DNA from 2 places in the Nocardia goodfellowii genome. Region 1 is predicted to be linked to the other one. Evidence: predicted binding sites of a transcription regulator. Region 1 holds the regulator's gene; the other holds the start of a gene.
The links. Region 1 encodes HspR, which represses chaperone genes until heat shock. Its sites were predicted from a motif close to ANNTGAGTNNNNNNNACTCANNT; they were not measured.
Positions count from the first base shown of each region.

Region 2: lon (endopeptidase La) is a predicted target of HspR. The motif match lies at 4,663-4,685, and genes of this name have one in related genera.

Region 1 covers NZ_JAGGMR010000001.1:1,668,455-1,675,026, reverse strand. The annotation lists gene dnaK (molecular chaperone DnaK) at 344-2,191, shown strand; gene grpE (nucleotide exchange factor GrpE) at 2,188-2,883, shown strand; gene dnaJ (molecular chaperone DnaJ) at 2,983-4,143, shown strand; gene BJ987_RS07160 (heat shock protein transcriptional repressor HspR) at 4,143-4,556, shown strand; gene BJ987_RS07155 (globin domain-containing protein) at 5,089-6,258, shown strand.
Region 2 covers NZ_JAGGMR010000001.1:1,414,851-1,421,422, forward strand. The annotation lists gene lhgD (L-2-hydroxyglutarate dehydrogenase) at 1-406, opposite strand, end outside; gene BJ987_RS05950 (hypothetical protein) at 403-1,104, opposite strand; gene BJ987_RS05955 (TIGR03084 family metal-binding protein) at 1,480-2,271, opposite strand; gene BJ987_RS05960 (DUF445 domain-containing protein) at 2,339-3,694, opposite strand; gene BJ987_RS05965 (hypothetical protein) at 3,862-4,476, opposite strand; gene lon (endopeptidase La) at 4,764-6,572, shown strand, end outside.

The DNA of each region.
Region 1 (6,572 bases):
GGAGACACCATCGCGGTAGCGATTCCGTGCGGGCCGGCGGGTGGGACCCTTCGGTCTCTTTCATTACGAACCGGCCACAGGGTGGCCGGGTGCCGGTCGCGTGACGAGAATGGCTGATGGCGCCCGACAAGGTCTGGGAATAGATCGCGCAGGTAGCCGGTTGAGCAGAACTAGATGTTGAGCGTGTCCGACTCAAGTTTGAGTTGACTCCCGGCCGAGCCGAGGGCAGGATTGAGCCGACCACGCTCAGCGTTGCTGGGATCGTGCTCCGCGAATCGGTGCTTGGAGCCGCAGCATGTGCGCCCGGCACCCACAAGTAATACGTCAACTAGGAGGAACCACCATGGCTCGTGCGGTCGGAATCGACCTCGGGACCACGAACTCGGTCGTCGCCGTTCTCGAAGGCGGCGAACCGGTTGTCGTCGCGAACTCTGAAGGATCGCGCACCACCCCGTCCGTCGTCGCGTTCGCGAAGAACGGTGAGGTTCTCGTCGGCCAGCCCGCCAAGAACCAGGCGGTCACCAACGTCGACCGCACCATCCGCTCGGTCAAGCGCCACATCGGCACCGACTGGACCACCGAGATCGACGGCAAGAAGTACACGCCGCAGGAAATCTCCGCGCGCACGCTGATGAAGCTGAAGCGCGACGCCGAGGCCTACCTCGGTGAGGAGATCACCGACGCGGTCATCACCGTCCCCGCCTACTTCGAGGACGCGCAGCGCCAGGCCACCAAGGAAGCCGGCCAGATCGCGGGCCTGAACGTGCTCCGCATCGTCAACGAGCCGACCGCGGCCGCGCTGGCCTACGGCCTGGACAAGGGCGACAAGGAACAGACCATCCTGGTCTTCGACCTCGGTGGCGGCACCTTCGACGTCTCGCTGCTGGAAATCGGCGAGGGCGTCGTCGAGGTCCGCGCCACCTCCGGTGACAACCACCTCGGTGGTGACGACTGGGACGAGCGCGTGGTCACCTGGCTGGTCGACAAGTTCAAGGCCTCGGCCGGCATCGACCTGACCAAGGACAAGATGGCGCTGCAGCGGCTGCGTGAGGCCGCCGAGAAGGCGAAGATCGAGCTCAGCTCCTCGCAGAGCACCTCGATCAACCTGCCCTACATCACCGTCGACGCGGACAAGAACCCGCTCTTCCTCGACGAGCAGCTGACCCGCGCCGAGTTCCAGAAGATCACCTCCGATCTGCTCGACCGCACCCGCGCGCCGTTCCAGCAGGTCATCAAGGACGCCGGCATCAATGTCGCCGATATCGACCACGTGGTCCTGGTCGGCGGCTCCACCCGTATGCCCGCCGTCTCCGAGCTGGTCAAGGAACTGACCGGCGGCCGTGAGCCGAACAAGGGCGTGAACCCGGACGAGGTCGTCGCCGTCGGCGCCGCGCTGCAGGCCGGTGTGCTCAAGGGTGAGGTCAAGGACGTCCTGCTGCTCGATGTCACCCCGCTGTCGCTGGGCATCGAGACCAAGGGCGGCGTGATGACCAAGCTCATCGAGCGCAACACCACCATTCCGACCAAGCGCTCGGAGACCTTCACCACGGCCGACGACAATCAGCCCTCGGTGCAGATCCAGGTGTTCCAGGGTGAGCGTGAAATCGCCTCGCACAACAAGCTGCTCGGCTCCTTCGAGCTGACCGGCCTGCCGCCCGCGCCGCGTGGCGTGCCGCAGATCGAGGTCACCTTCGACATCGACGCCAACGGCATCGTGCACGTGACCGCGAAGGACAAGGGCACCGGCAAGGAAAACAAGATCAAGATCCAGGACGGCTCCGGCCTGTCCAAGGAAGAGATCGACCGGATGGTCAAGGACGCCGAGGCGCACGCCGCCGAGGACAAGGCCCGCCGCGAGGAAGCCGAGACCCGCAACCAGGCCGAGGGTCTGGTGCACCAGACCGAGAAGTTCATCAAGGACAACGAGGACAAGGTCCCGGCCGACGTCAAGTCGAAGGTCGAGGCGGCCATCGCCGAGGCGAACGAGGCGCTCAAGGGCACCGACATCGCCGCTGTGAAGTCCGCGGTGGAGAAGCTGGCGACCGAATCACAGGCGCTGGGCCAGGCGATCTACGAATCGCAGGCCGCCGACGCCGCCGCCTCGGGCAACGGCTCCTCGGCGCAGTCCGATGATGACCAGGTCGTCGACGCGGAGGTCGTGGACGACCCGATCGACACGGAGAAGAAGTGACCCAGTCCAACTCCAATCCGGAAGAGCCGGTCACCTTCGTGGACAAGCGCAAGATCGATCCCGAAACGGGTGAGGTCCGGGAACCGGCCGCCGCGGCAGACGCGGTGGCCGGGAACGGCGCCGAGGCGAACGGCGGCGCCGACTCCACCGGCGGCACGCCATCGGACGGTGGCGGCGAGGCGCACGAAGCCGCGCCGGAGCCGGCCGACGCGACCAGCGTGGAGCTCGCCGAGCGCACCGCCGACCTGCAGCGCCTGACCGCGGAGTACGCCAACTACCGGCGCCGCGTCGACCGCGACCGCAAGACCGCGATCGACGGCGCCAAGGCGTCCGTGGTCACTGAACTGCTCGGCGTGCTCGACGATCTGGACCGGGCCCGCGCGCATGGTGACTTGGAGGGCCCGCTCAAGGCGGTCGCCGACAAGCTCGCCGGCGCACTGCGGAAGCAGGGTCTCGAGGAGTTCGGCGCGGAGGGCGAGCCCTTCGACCCGACCCTGCACGAGGCCGTGCAGCACGAGGGTTCCGGCCACGAGCCGGTGATCGGGCTGGTCATGCGTAAGGGTTACCGCTTCGGCGACCGGGTGCTTCGGCACGCGCTCGTCGGGGTAACCGATCCGGTGGCGTCGGCCGACGAGCCGGCGATCGAAGAGACAGAGGCATCGGATGTTGATGCCGAAGCGAACAACGACTAGTGCGACCGCGGGGCGAGCTCAGCGCCCGGAGGCGGTAGCGCAGCGTAGCCGGGTAGGGCGTAGTGCGGCCCGCGAAGCGAGGAGAGGAGGAGACGCGCGGTGAGTCAACGGGAGTGGATCGAGAAGGACTTCTACAAGGAGCTGGGCGTCTCCTCCAACGCCACGCAGGACGAGATCAAGAAGGCATACCGCAAACTGGCTCGTGACCTGCACCCGGACGCCAACCCCGGTGATACCAAAGCCGAGGAGCGTTTCAAGTCCGTCAGCGAGGCGCACGCCGTGCTGTCGGATCCGGCCAAGCGCAAGGAATACGACGACACCCGCAGGCTGTTCGCGGGCGGCGGCTACGGTCGTGGCGGCTTCAATCCCGGTGCCACGGGCGGCTTTTCGCAGGACTTCAATATCGGGGACATCTTCGGTGGCGCCGGTGGCGCCGCCGACGGCGGCCTCGGGGACCTGTTCGGCGGCCTGTTCAACCGGGGTAGCGCCCGGACCGCTAGCCGACCGCGCCGCGGGTCCGATGTGGAGACCGAGACGACCCTCGGTTTCCGCGAGGCGGCCCAGGGCGTCACCGTGCCGCTGCGCATGACCAGTCCGTCGCCGTGCACCACCTGCCACGGCAGCGGCGCGAAACCGGGGACCAGTCCCCGGGTCTGCCCGCACTGCAACGGGACCGGCGTGATCAGCCGCAACCAGGGCGCGTTCGGGTTCAGTGAGCCGTGTGACGACTGCCGGGGTTCCGGTTCGATCATCGACGACCCGTGCGTCGACTGCCATGGCAGCGGCATCCAGAACCGCACCCGCACCATCACGGTCCGGATTCCACCGGGCGTCAGTGACGGGCAGCGGATTCGGCTGGCCGGGCAGGGCGAGGCCGGCCTGCGTGGCGCGCCCTCGGGCGACCTGTTCGTCACGGTGCACGTCAGCCAGGACAAGGTCTTCGGCCGCAACGGCGACGACCTGACCTTGGTGCTGCCGGTCAGTTACAGTGAATTGGTGCTGGGCACAACGGTTTCCGTGCCTACGCTGGAGGGTCGCGTCGGCGTGAAGGTACCGCCGGGTACCGCGGACGGACGCATCCTGCGGGTGCGGGGCCGTGGTGTGCCCAAGCGCGGCGGCGGCGCCGGTGACCTGCTGGTCACCGTCAAGGTCGCAGTACCGCAGAAGCTGGACGACGAAGCCAAACAGGCGCTGGAGCGCTATCAGGAGGCGGAGAAGGCCAGCGGTTTCGATCCACGTGCAGGATGGGCAGGTTCGTAATGTCCAACGATCCGAGGAAGGCGCCCGGCTCGGGGTCGGGGGCGTCGTCACGGACCGAGTTCTTCATGATCTCGGTGGCGGCCCAGTTGGCGGGCATGCACGCGCAGACACTGCGCACGTATGACCGTCTGGGCCTGGTGACGCCGCAACGCACTTCAGGTGGCGGCCGGCGCTACTCGTCCCGGGACGTCGAGCTGCTGCGCGAGGTGCAGCGGCTGTCCCAGGACGAGGGCGTCAACCTGGCCGGGATCAAGCGGATCATCGAATTGACCAACCAGGTCGAGGAACTGCAACAGCGGGTGGCGGAGTTGTCCGCCGAGCTGGAGCGGACGCGGGCGGGTTATCGGCCCGATTTCGCGCCACCGCAACGCAGTACGGCGCTGGTGGTCTGGAAGCCGCGACACCAGCGCTAGCAGCTGGTCAGCAACAGCACCGGCCCCGGGGCCGGGTCCGCCGAAGCGCGGGCCTGCTCCCGGGGCCGTTTTGTGTTGCCGGTCGATAGTTGCCGACCGTACGCCCGATTTGCTGGCAACCGGTGCAGTTAGCTGGCGAGCCATGGTTATGGGATCGTCCGGTGAATTCGCTCCCCGCCCAGGTCATGGGATGCGGAGTGGTTGCGGGTCAAGGTAACTGGCGATCTGCACACAGTTGCCACCTGGTCGCCCCAGCGGGCGCAACCGGGCGAAACATGCATTTCGGGTCGTGCATATTCAAGGAGAAACTGGCGGATTCAGGGCACAAATGCTGAATACCAGTTGGTATTCAATGGTTTTCACATTATGCATCCTCGTTTTGACCGAATTACACGCGTGATGTTTAGACGAACGATTCCGTAGCTGGCAAACCTCCCCTAGACTCCAATCATCGGCTGCTGTCGAGTGACCCATACGACTTTCACTCGCTGGCGCGGGCTGTGTTCGAGCACGGAATGGGGTTGTGACGCACATGGATTCGCGGACTGTCGCTTTGATCAGAACCACGTTCAAGGCGGTTGCTGCGGAGGAAAGCGGCCCCGAGAAGCTGGCCCGGTCCTTTTATTCGATCTTGTTCACCGAGTACCCCCAGAGCCGCGATTTCTTCCCCGCCGCAATGGATTCCCAGCGCGACCGCCTGGTCCGGGCAATCTCCTACGCGCTGGACCGGCTCGAGGAACCGAACAAACTCCTGCCCTTCCTCGCCCAACTCGGCCGCGATCACCGCAAATACGGTGTGCAGAGCGAGCACTACCAGGCCGTGGCGCACGCGCTGAAAACCGCGATGAGTCGCTTCGCCGGCAACGAGATGTGGACCGACGAGGTGGACCGGGCCTGGGACGAAGGCCTGACGCTGATCACCGACACCATGATCGGCGCCGCCGCAAAGGAATCCACGCCACCGGTGTGGACCGGCACGGTGCTGGAGCGGCGCATGGTGCTGCGCAACCTGGCCGTGGTGCGGCTGCGGCTGGACCAGCCGATTCAATACGCCGCCGGGCAGTACGTCAGCGTGCAGGTCCCGGCGCGGCCGCGGATGTGGCGCTACCTTTCGCCGTCGGTCCCCGCGAATGCCAACGGCGAGATCGAATTCCACATCCGCGGCGTACTCGGCGGGTGGGTGAGCCCGGCCATGGTCAACCAGACGAACGTCGGAGACCAATGGCTGCTCGGCTCACCCCTCGGCGGGCTCGGCATACCCCGCAACACCAAGCGCAAGATGCTGATGATCGGCTGCGGCACCGGAATCGCGCCCCTGCGCGCCCAATTGCTGCAGATGGCACAGCGCCGGACCAACCCGAAAGTGCACCTGTTCGTCGGCGGACATCACCCCTGCGACCTCTACGACCTGCGGACGCTGAGCAAGCTCGCCGCCACCAACAAGTGGCTCACCGTCACGCCGGTCGCGGAGCACGACGAAAACCCGTGGTGGCACCTCGATTCCAGCGAACACGAGCCGCCGCTGCCCGGCCTCGAGCCGCAGATGACCGGCCAGATCGGCAAGGTGGTCGCCAGCTTCGGCCCGTGGGCGGACCGTGATGTGCAAATCGCCGGTTCTCCGTCGATGGTGCAAACCACCAAGTTCCGCCTGATGGCAGCGGGTACGCAAACCAAGAACATCCGGCACGACCCTCTGTACTGACCTGAATCCCCTTGGCCCGGGCGGTATCTCGCCGTCCCGGCGAAGGTCGGGATCCAAGCGGGTGACGACTATCCGCATGCTTTAGGCCTGGATCCCGGCCTTCGCCGGGTCGGCGAATCACGCCGCGCGGTATTTTTTGTCCGGAATGGTTCGACGGCGCCGAATATCGAATCATCGAGGACAATGCATCGGCGTTTCGCGGTAACGGCGGTTTGCCAGCAACCGACATAGCGGGTGGGTCATTCCGGCCCCCGATTCCGCGGCAGCGGAATGTCGAGACCAGCATTGCCGGGGCATCCGGTTTCGAACGAGGT
Region 2 (6,572 bases), 250 kb from region 1:
CGCGGCGGCGTAGCTCGGCGGCATCGAGCAGTTCGACTTCCACACCGTTGGTGACCGACCGCTCGTGCAGGGCCAGCATCCGCCGGTACTCCGCGGAATCGGTGGCTACCAGCAGTTTTCCGCAGACCTCGAACGGAATGTCGTGTGCGGCGGCGAATTCCTTGGTCCACTGCGCGCCCCGGCGGCACAGTTCGGCCTTCAGGCTGCCCGGTTCGTAGTAGATGCCCGAATGGATGACACCGCTGTTGTGCCCGGTCTGGTGCAGGGCCAGGGCCGGGGATTTCTCCAGCAGCACCAGGCTGGCTCCAGGATGGCGCCGCAGGATTTCGTGCGCGGTGGCGACGCCGACGATGCCGCCGCCGATCACGCAGAAGTCGTAGTTGGTGGAGGTGCCGGCTGACGTCACACGGTAATGGTGCCAGCGTTGGCCACCGGCGTCTGCTCAGCCGCCGCAGCCGATGCCGATGCGGCCGGGTCCGACGATTCGACGCGCTCCGCGGGTGCGGGGTTGCGATTCACCTGAAGCGCGTGCTCGCCGAGCACCGGGTCGGAGAACATCAAGGTGACGCCGGCGCGGGTATCGAGTTCGGTGCGCAGGCGCGTGACGCCGGCCAGTTCTTCCTGTGCGCCGAGGCCCTCGCGGACCGGGTCGGACAGCAGGATATTCGACAGCGTCGAGAACACATTGGTATCGAGCGTGATCGCGAAGGTGTTGCCGCGCACCGGCGCGACGTGCGCGCCGACATAGGCGGTCTCGCCCAGGCGCAGTGTTCCCGCGACGCCGCGGGGTGTGCTGGGTGTCGTCGAAGCGACCTGCGGCGCAACCGGTTCCGGCTCCGGCGCGGGCGGCTGGTGGAACGCGGGCAGTGGGCCATTGTTGCTGATCAACCGGATGTGCGGGGTGTCCGGCTCTGACCCGGCACCGTTCGGAGTGGATTCGCCCGGCGCGCGCACCGCGGCGGGCGGCGCTGACTCCGCATGCTGGATATCGGACATCTGACTCATGATGTAAGCGCCTGCGGCGCCGGTGAATCCGATACTCGCGGCACCGGCGAGCACGATGGCGGTATGCCGGATGACCTGGGCAGGACTGTGTGCGTGCACGATGCTCCCCTTCCCTGGGCGCCCCTGATCTCCCCTGACGACGACCCGCATCGTTGAAAGCCGTACGCCCGTCCAGGTTACGGGCCGCGACGCGGGGCGGTCGCCTTCGTGCGAGCAGGATCACAACACGCTACCCGCGAGTGTGAACTTGCGAAGGCGCGGAGTTGCCGCCGGCATGTTTCTGGAAGGCGTCCGGCGGGTAAATAGGGGGGTAGTCGGCGAGCGTCATCCTCGACTGCCACATCGAGACACCCGGCCAACGGCGTCCGGCCAACGCGAACGGCGCACCCAAGTGTGATGCTCGCCGGCTCCCGAATTTTTCGGATCGGGGGCCGGGTGGCTCCGGCCGGATTTCGCGTCCGGCCGGTTACCTGTTCAGCTGAACTGACCCGCTTTTCGGCCGGTTCCGGTGGGTCCGGCGAAGGCCTGCGCGATGCTCAGCCAGTGCTCGGCGTCCGCGCCGTGCGTTTCCAGCGCGAGATCGGCGCGATGCCGGCGTTGCGTCACCAACAGGCAGAAATCCAAGGCCTTCCCCGTGATTCGCTGCGCCGCGTCGTCCGGGCCCCAGGTCCACACCGAACCGTCCGGAGCGTCGAGTTGCACCCGGAATTCCGCGGCGGGCGGCGTCTCGCCCCGCACCTGGTAGGCGAAGTTCCTGGTCCGGACGCCGATGTGCGCGATATTGCGTAGCCGCGCCGTCGGGGTGCGGGAGGCGCCGAGCGCGTCGGCGACATCTTGGCCGTGTGCCCAGGTCTCCATGATGCGGGCGGTGATCATCGACGCCGCGCTCATCGGCGGCCCGAACCAGGGCAGCTTGGTTCCGGCGGGCACCGCGCGCAAGGCGTCGAGCAGCCCGGTTCGGCCGCGGCGCCAGCGCTCGAGTAGTTCGGCCGGCGGTGCCGTGGCGGCTTCCGCCGCGGCTTCGTCGACGAAGGTGAGCGCTTTCGGCCCGGCCTCGGTCACCAGGGTCGTGAAGCGTGCGGCGTCGGCGGCGGCGAGGGTGGCGACCTCGTCGGTCCAGGCCAGGTGCCCGATCTGATGCGCGATGGTCCAGCCTTCGGCGGGCGTGTGCCGTGCCCACTCGGCCGGCGCCAGCGGGGCAACCAGGGATTCCAGGTCCCCGCATTCCGCGGCGAAATCGCCGAGCAGCGCCTCTAGATCAGCCATGCCGCTCAGCATCGCAGCGGGCCTCTAAAAATGCAAGCACGCGTGCTTGTTTATTGGCGGTCGCCGCTCACCAACCGAAAAGAACCAGGTGCGCCGCGCCGACGACCAGCCCGAGCAGCGCACCGTGCAGGTACAACAGCCACGCGTCCTGCTCCACCGAGGCATAGAACATCTCCATGAACTCCCCCGGGCTCAGCTGCTGCAGCTTGCGCGCGGCGAACTCGTCGATCTTCGTGGCCTGCTCGCGCGCGAACTCCTCGTCGGCGATCATGCTCGGCGCCAAACCCACCGCGGCACCGGCCGCGCCGACCTTCAGATTGTCGAACTGCCGCTTGCCCAGCGCCGCCCGCACCATCGACTTGGTGGGGCCCAGCTGCCGGTGGATCTCCTCGGCGACCAGCCGCTCGATCAGTTGCCGGGTCTTGTCGCCGTTGGGCCCGTCGAGCAGCTCGGTCGCCAGGTTCGGCAGTGTCAGCACCTGGTAGGCCAGGATGCGCGCGAGATCCGTCGCCGCCTGCGGCTGCCGCTTGGCCAGCAGCGCCTGCCGCCACAGATACCGGTAGCGCGGCTGCGGATCGCCCGGTTCGAACACCATCTTGACCGCGATGACATTGACGAGCACCCCGATCGCCGCCGAGCTGGCCAGCACGATCACCCACGCGGGCAGCCAGCCGAGGACCGGAACCTCGTGATGCACATGCAGATACAGCGCCAGCAGCAGGCCGAACGGCGCGCCGAGCAAGCCGATCCGCACCATGAACTTCAGCTCCGGGGCCGCGATGGTGGTGGTGAGGTCCTTGAGGATGCCGGGGTTGTCCTGCAGATACCGGATGACGAAGCTCTTGATGTCGATGAGCTGGTCGATATTGTCGCCGAGCGTCTCGAAGGCGCGCTCGCACAGCGCGGGCAGTTCCTTGTCGATGCGCTGGTAGATGACCTGCTTGACCTGCCGCGGCACCGATCGCCACAGGTCCGGGTTCTCCCGGTACATGATCTCGTCGACGATGGGCCGCACCTGCGCGCGCGCCAGTTCGGCGATGTAGTCGGCGATACCGTCGAGGTCGAGTTCGTGGATGAAATCGCGCGGGCTGCCGATCCGCATCAGTGCCTTGTCGACGCAGATGCTGGCCATCTTCTCCGCCCGCGCCGGAATGAAGCCCTGGAAGCCGAGCCGGCGGCCGTCACCGGAGAAGGTGGGCAGCACCTGCACCCGGCGCGGGAAATACGGATACAGCAGGTGCAGGCCGGGAATCCGGACGCCGCGAAACCGCACCGGCCAGAACAGCATCAGCACGCCGGTCCAGTTGGTGAGCCAACCGGCCAGCGCGCTGAAGATCGGGAAGGTGATCAGCTCGACCACGAGCTTGGATTGGCCGGTGAGCTGCTCCCAGTCGATGAACACGCCGGAGGCGAGTGTCGCCATCGTGGGATCCCCCTAGAGCCTGACCTGAGAACTTAAGGCCCCAACAGTCTCATTGCCTTCGCGGGAGTGTCAACGCGGGCCGCGACGTGCGGATACGTTCCGTAACCCCACACCCGGTCGATCACCCGGGCGCCGCTCCGCCGCAGGTCGCGAGCACGATCTATCGATCACTGCCGGACCTGGAGTGTGTCGACGATCCGGTCCAACTGCTCCAGCGTCGCGTTGTCGCCGTGCAGCACCAGGGTCACCACCAGATTCTTGTTGCCGAGGATCGCGCAGACGCCTTTGGCTTCGATGCCGCGGCACACCGGCCCGGCGAAACCATGGTCGTTCCCGATTTTCTCGCCCCCGTCCCATTCGGCGGGAAAGCCTTCGACGCCCAGCACTTTCAGCCGCCGGGCCGCCGCGTCGGCGAAGTCGGTCACGCCGTTGCCGACGTGTACCGCGAGCACCGCGTCGTCCCTGGTCAGCAGTGCGGCGGCGGCGTCGCCGGTGGGCCGGCGTTGCCAGCCGTCGACGCCGGCGAAGCCGACGGTGTCGGGATCCGCGCCGATGGCGGTGAGATCGATCACCGAGTCCCGTGCGGTTTCCCGGTCCGGGACGGCCATCGCCAGGATGGCCGGGACGGCGATCAGCGCGGCCACCACCGCGAGCACGACGGCGGCGACTCTCCAGTCCTGGCGGCGCGGCGGCGGGGTGCGCAGGGCATCCGCCATTCGGACGGCCGGATCTCGCCAAGCGGGATCCGGATCCCAATTTTCGTGTGGCACGCCAGTGCTCATGTCAACGCTCCGCTCAGCTTCTATCGCGTTATCCAACCGAAGAAACTGGCCCTAACCTGCGGCTCAGTGACGCCAACCCTAGGGCAGCCGGATGGTCATTCCGGTGAGCGACGCGGCACGGCGGCGGTCGCGTATTCGCCGACAGCGAACGTGGGCGCGGACTCGGAACAAACTCGAAACCGGTGGGGTTGAGTAGGCATCGCTCAACTTTTGGAAGGTGCGAACTAGTGACTACACCTCAGAACCTGCCGGTGCTGTTCCTCACCGATCCGATCGTGCTGCCGGGCATGGTCGTGCCCATCGAACTCGACGAAGCCGCGCAGGCCGCGATCGACGCCGCGCGCGCCGCCAAGGCGGATCAGGTGCTCATCGCACCGCGGCTGGACAACGGCTATGCCTCCTACGGTGTGGTCGCCACCATCGAACAGGTCGGGCGGATGCGCGGCGGCGCGCCCGCCGCGGTCCTCAAGGCCGAACGCCGGGCCAAGATCGGGCACGGAGTGACCGGGCCGGGCGCCGCGCTGTGGGTCGAGGCCGAACCGGTCGAATCCGGCGCGGCCGACGGACGCACCAAAGAGCTTGCGGCCGAATACAAGAAGCTCGTGGTCTCGGTGCTGCAGCGGCGGGAAGCCTGGCAGATCATCGACGCCGTCAATCAGCTCGACGACCCCTCCGCGATCGCCGACACGGCGGGCTACGCCTCCTACCTGACCGCCGAGCAGAAGCGAGAACTGCTCGAAACCCCGGACACCGCAGCACGTTTGACCTTGCTGATCGACTGGACCAAGGCGCATATCGCCGAGGCCGAGGTCACCGAGAAGATCAGCGACGAGGTCCGGGAGAACCTGGAGAAGACCCAGCGGGAATTCCTGCTGCGCCAGCAGCTCAACGCGATTCGCAAGGAACTCGGCGAGGACGAACCCGACGGCGCCGACGACTACCGGACCCGCGTCGAACAGGCCGACCTGCCCGCCGACGTGCGCGAAGCGGCACTGCGCGAGGTGAGCCGGCTGGAGCGGGCCAGCGATCAGAGCCCGGAAACCGGGTGGATCCGCACCTGGCTGGACACCGTCCTGGAATTGCCGTGGTCGGTGAAAACCGAAGACAGCACCGACATCTCGGCGGCGCGTGCGGTGCTGGACGCCGACCACCACGGGCTGGACGAGGTCAAGGACCGCATGGTCGAGTACCTGGCCGTGCGCGCCCGTCGCGCCCAGCGCGGGCTCGACGTGGTCGGCGGTCGCGGCTCCGGCGCGGTGCTGGTGCTCGCCGGTCCGCCCGGGGTCGGCAAGACCTCGCTCGGTGAGTCCGTGGCGCGGGCGCTGGGCCGCAAGTTCGTGCGTGTCGCCCTCGGCGGCGTGCGCGACGAAGCCGAGATCCGCGGCCACCGGCGCACCTACGTGGGCGCGCTGCCGGGCCGGATCGTGCGCGCGATGAAGGAAGCGGGATCGATGAATCCCGTTGTGCTGCTGGACGAGATCGACAAGGTCGGCGCGGACTTCCGCGGTGATCCGGCGGCGGCCCTGCTCGAGGTGCTCGACCCCGCGCAGAACCACACCTTCCGCGACCACTACCTGGACTTCGACCTGGACCTGTCCGACGTGCTGTTCATCGCCACCGCGAACGTGGTGGAGTCCATCCCCGGCCCGCTGCTGGACCGGATGGAGCTGATCACCGTCGACGGGTACACCGAGGAGGACAAGGTCGCCATCGCGCGTGACTTCCTGGTGCCGCGGCAGTTGGAGCGCAACGCGCTGACCGCCGAGGAGGTTTCGATCAGCGAGGCGGCGCTGCGGGAGATCGCGGCGAACTACACCCGCGAGGCGGGTGTCCGCCAGATGGAGCGGTTGGTCGCGAAGGCCCTGCGCAAGGCGGCCACTCGGCTCGCCGAGACGGCTGGCCTGGGCTACGACGCCGAACTGGGCTACGACGCGGTCGAGACCGGTTCGCAGGCAACGACTCTAGCCATCGATATCGACGACCTGAAGGACTACCTGGGCCGTCCGCGCTTCACCCCGGACGGAGTGGAACGCACCTCGGTCCCCGGCGTCGCGACGGGTTTGGCGGTGACGGGTATGGGTGGCGACGTCCTCTAC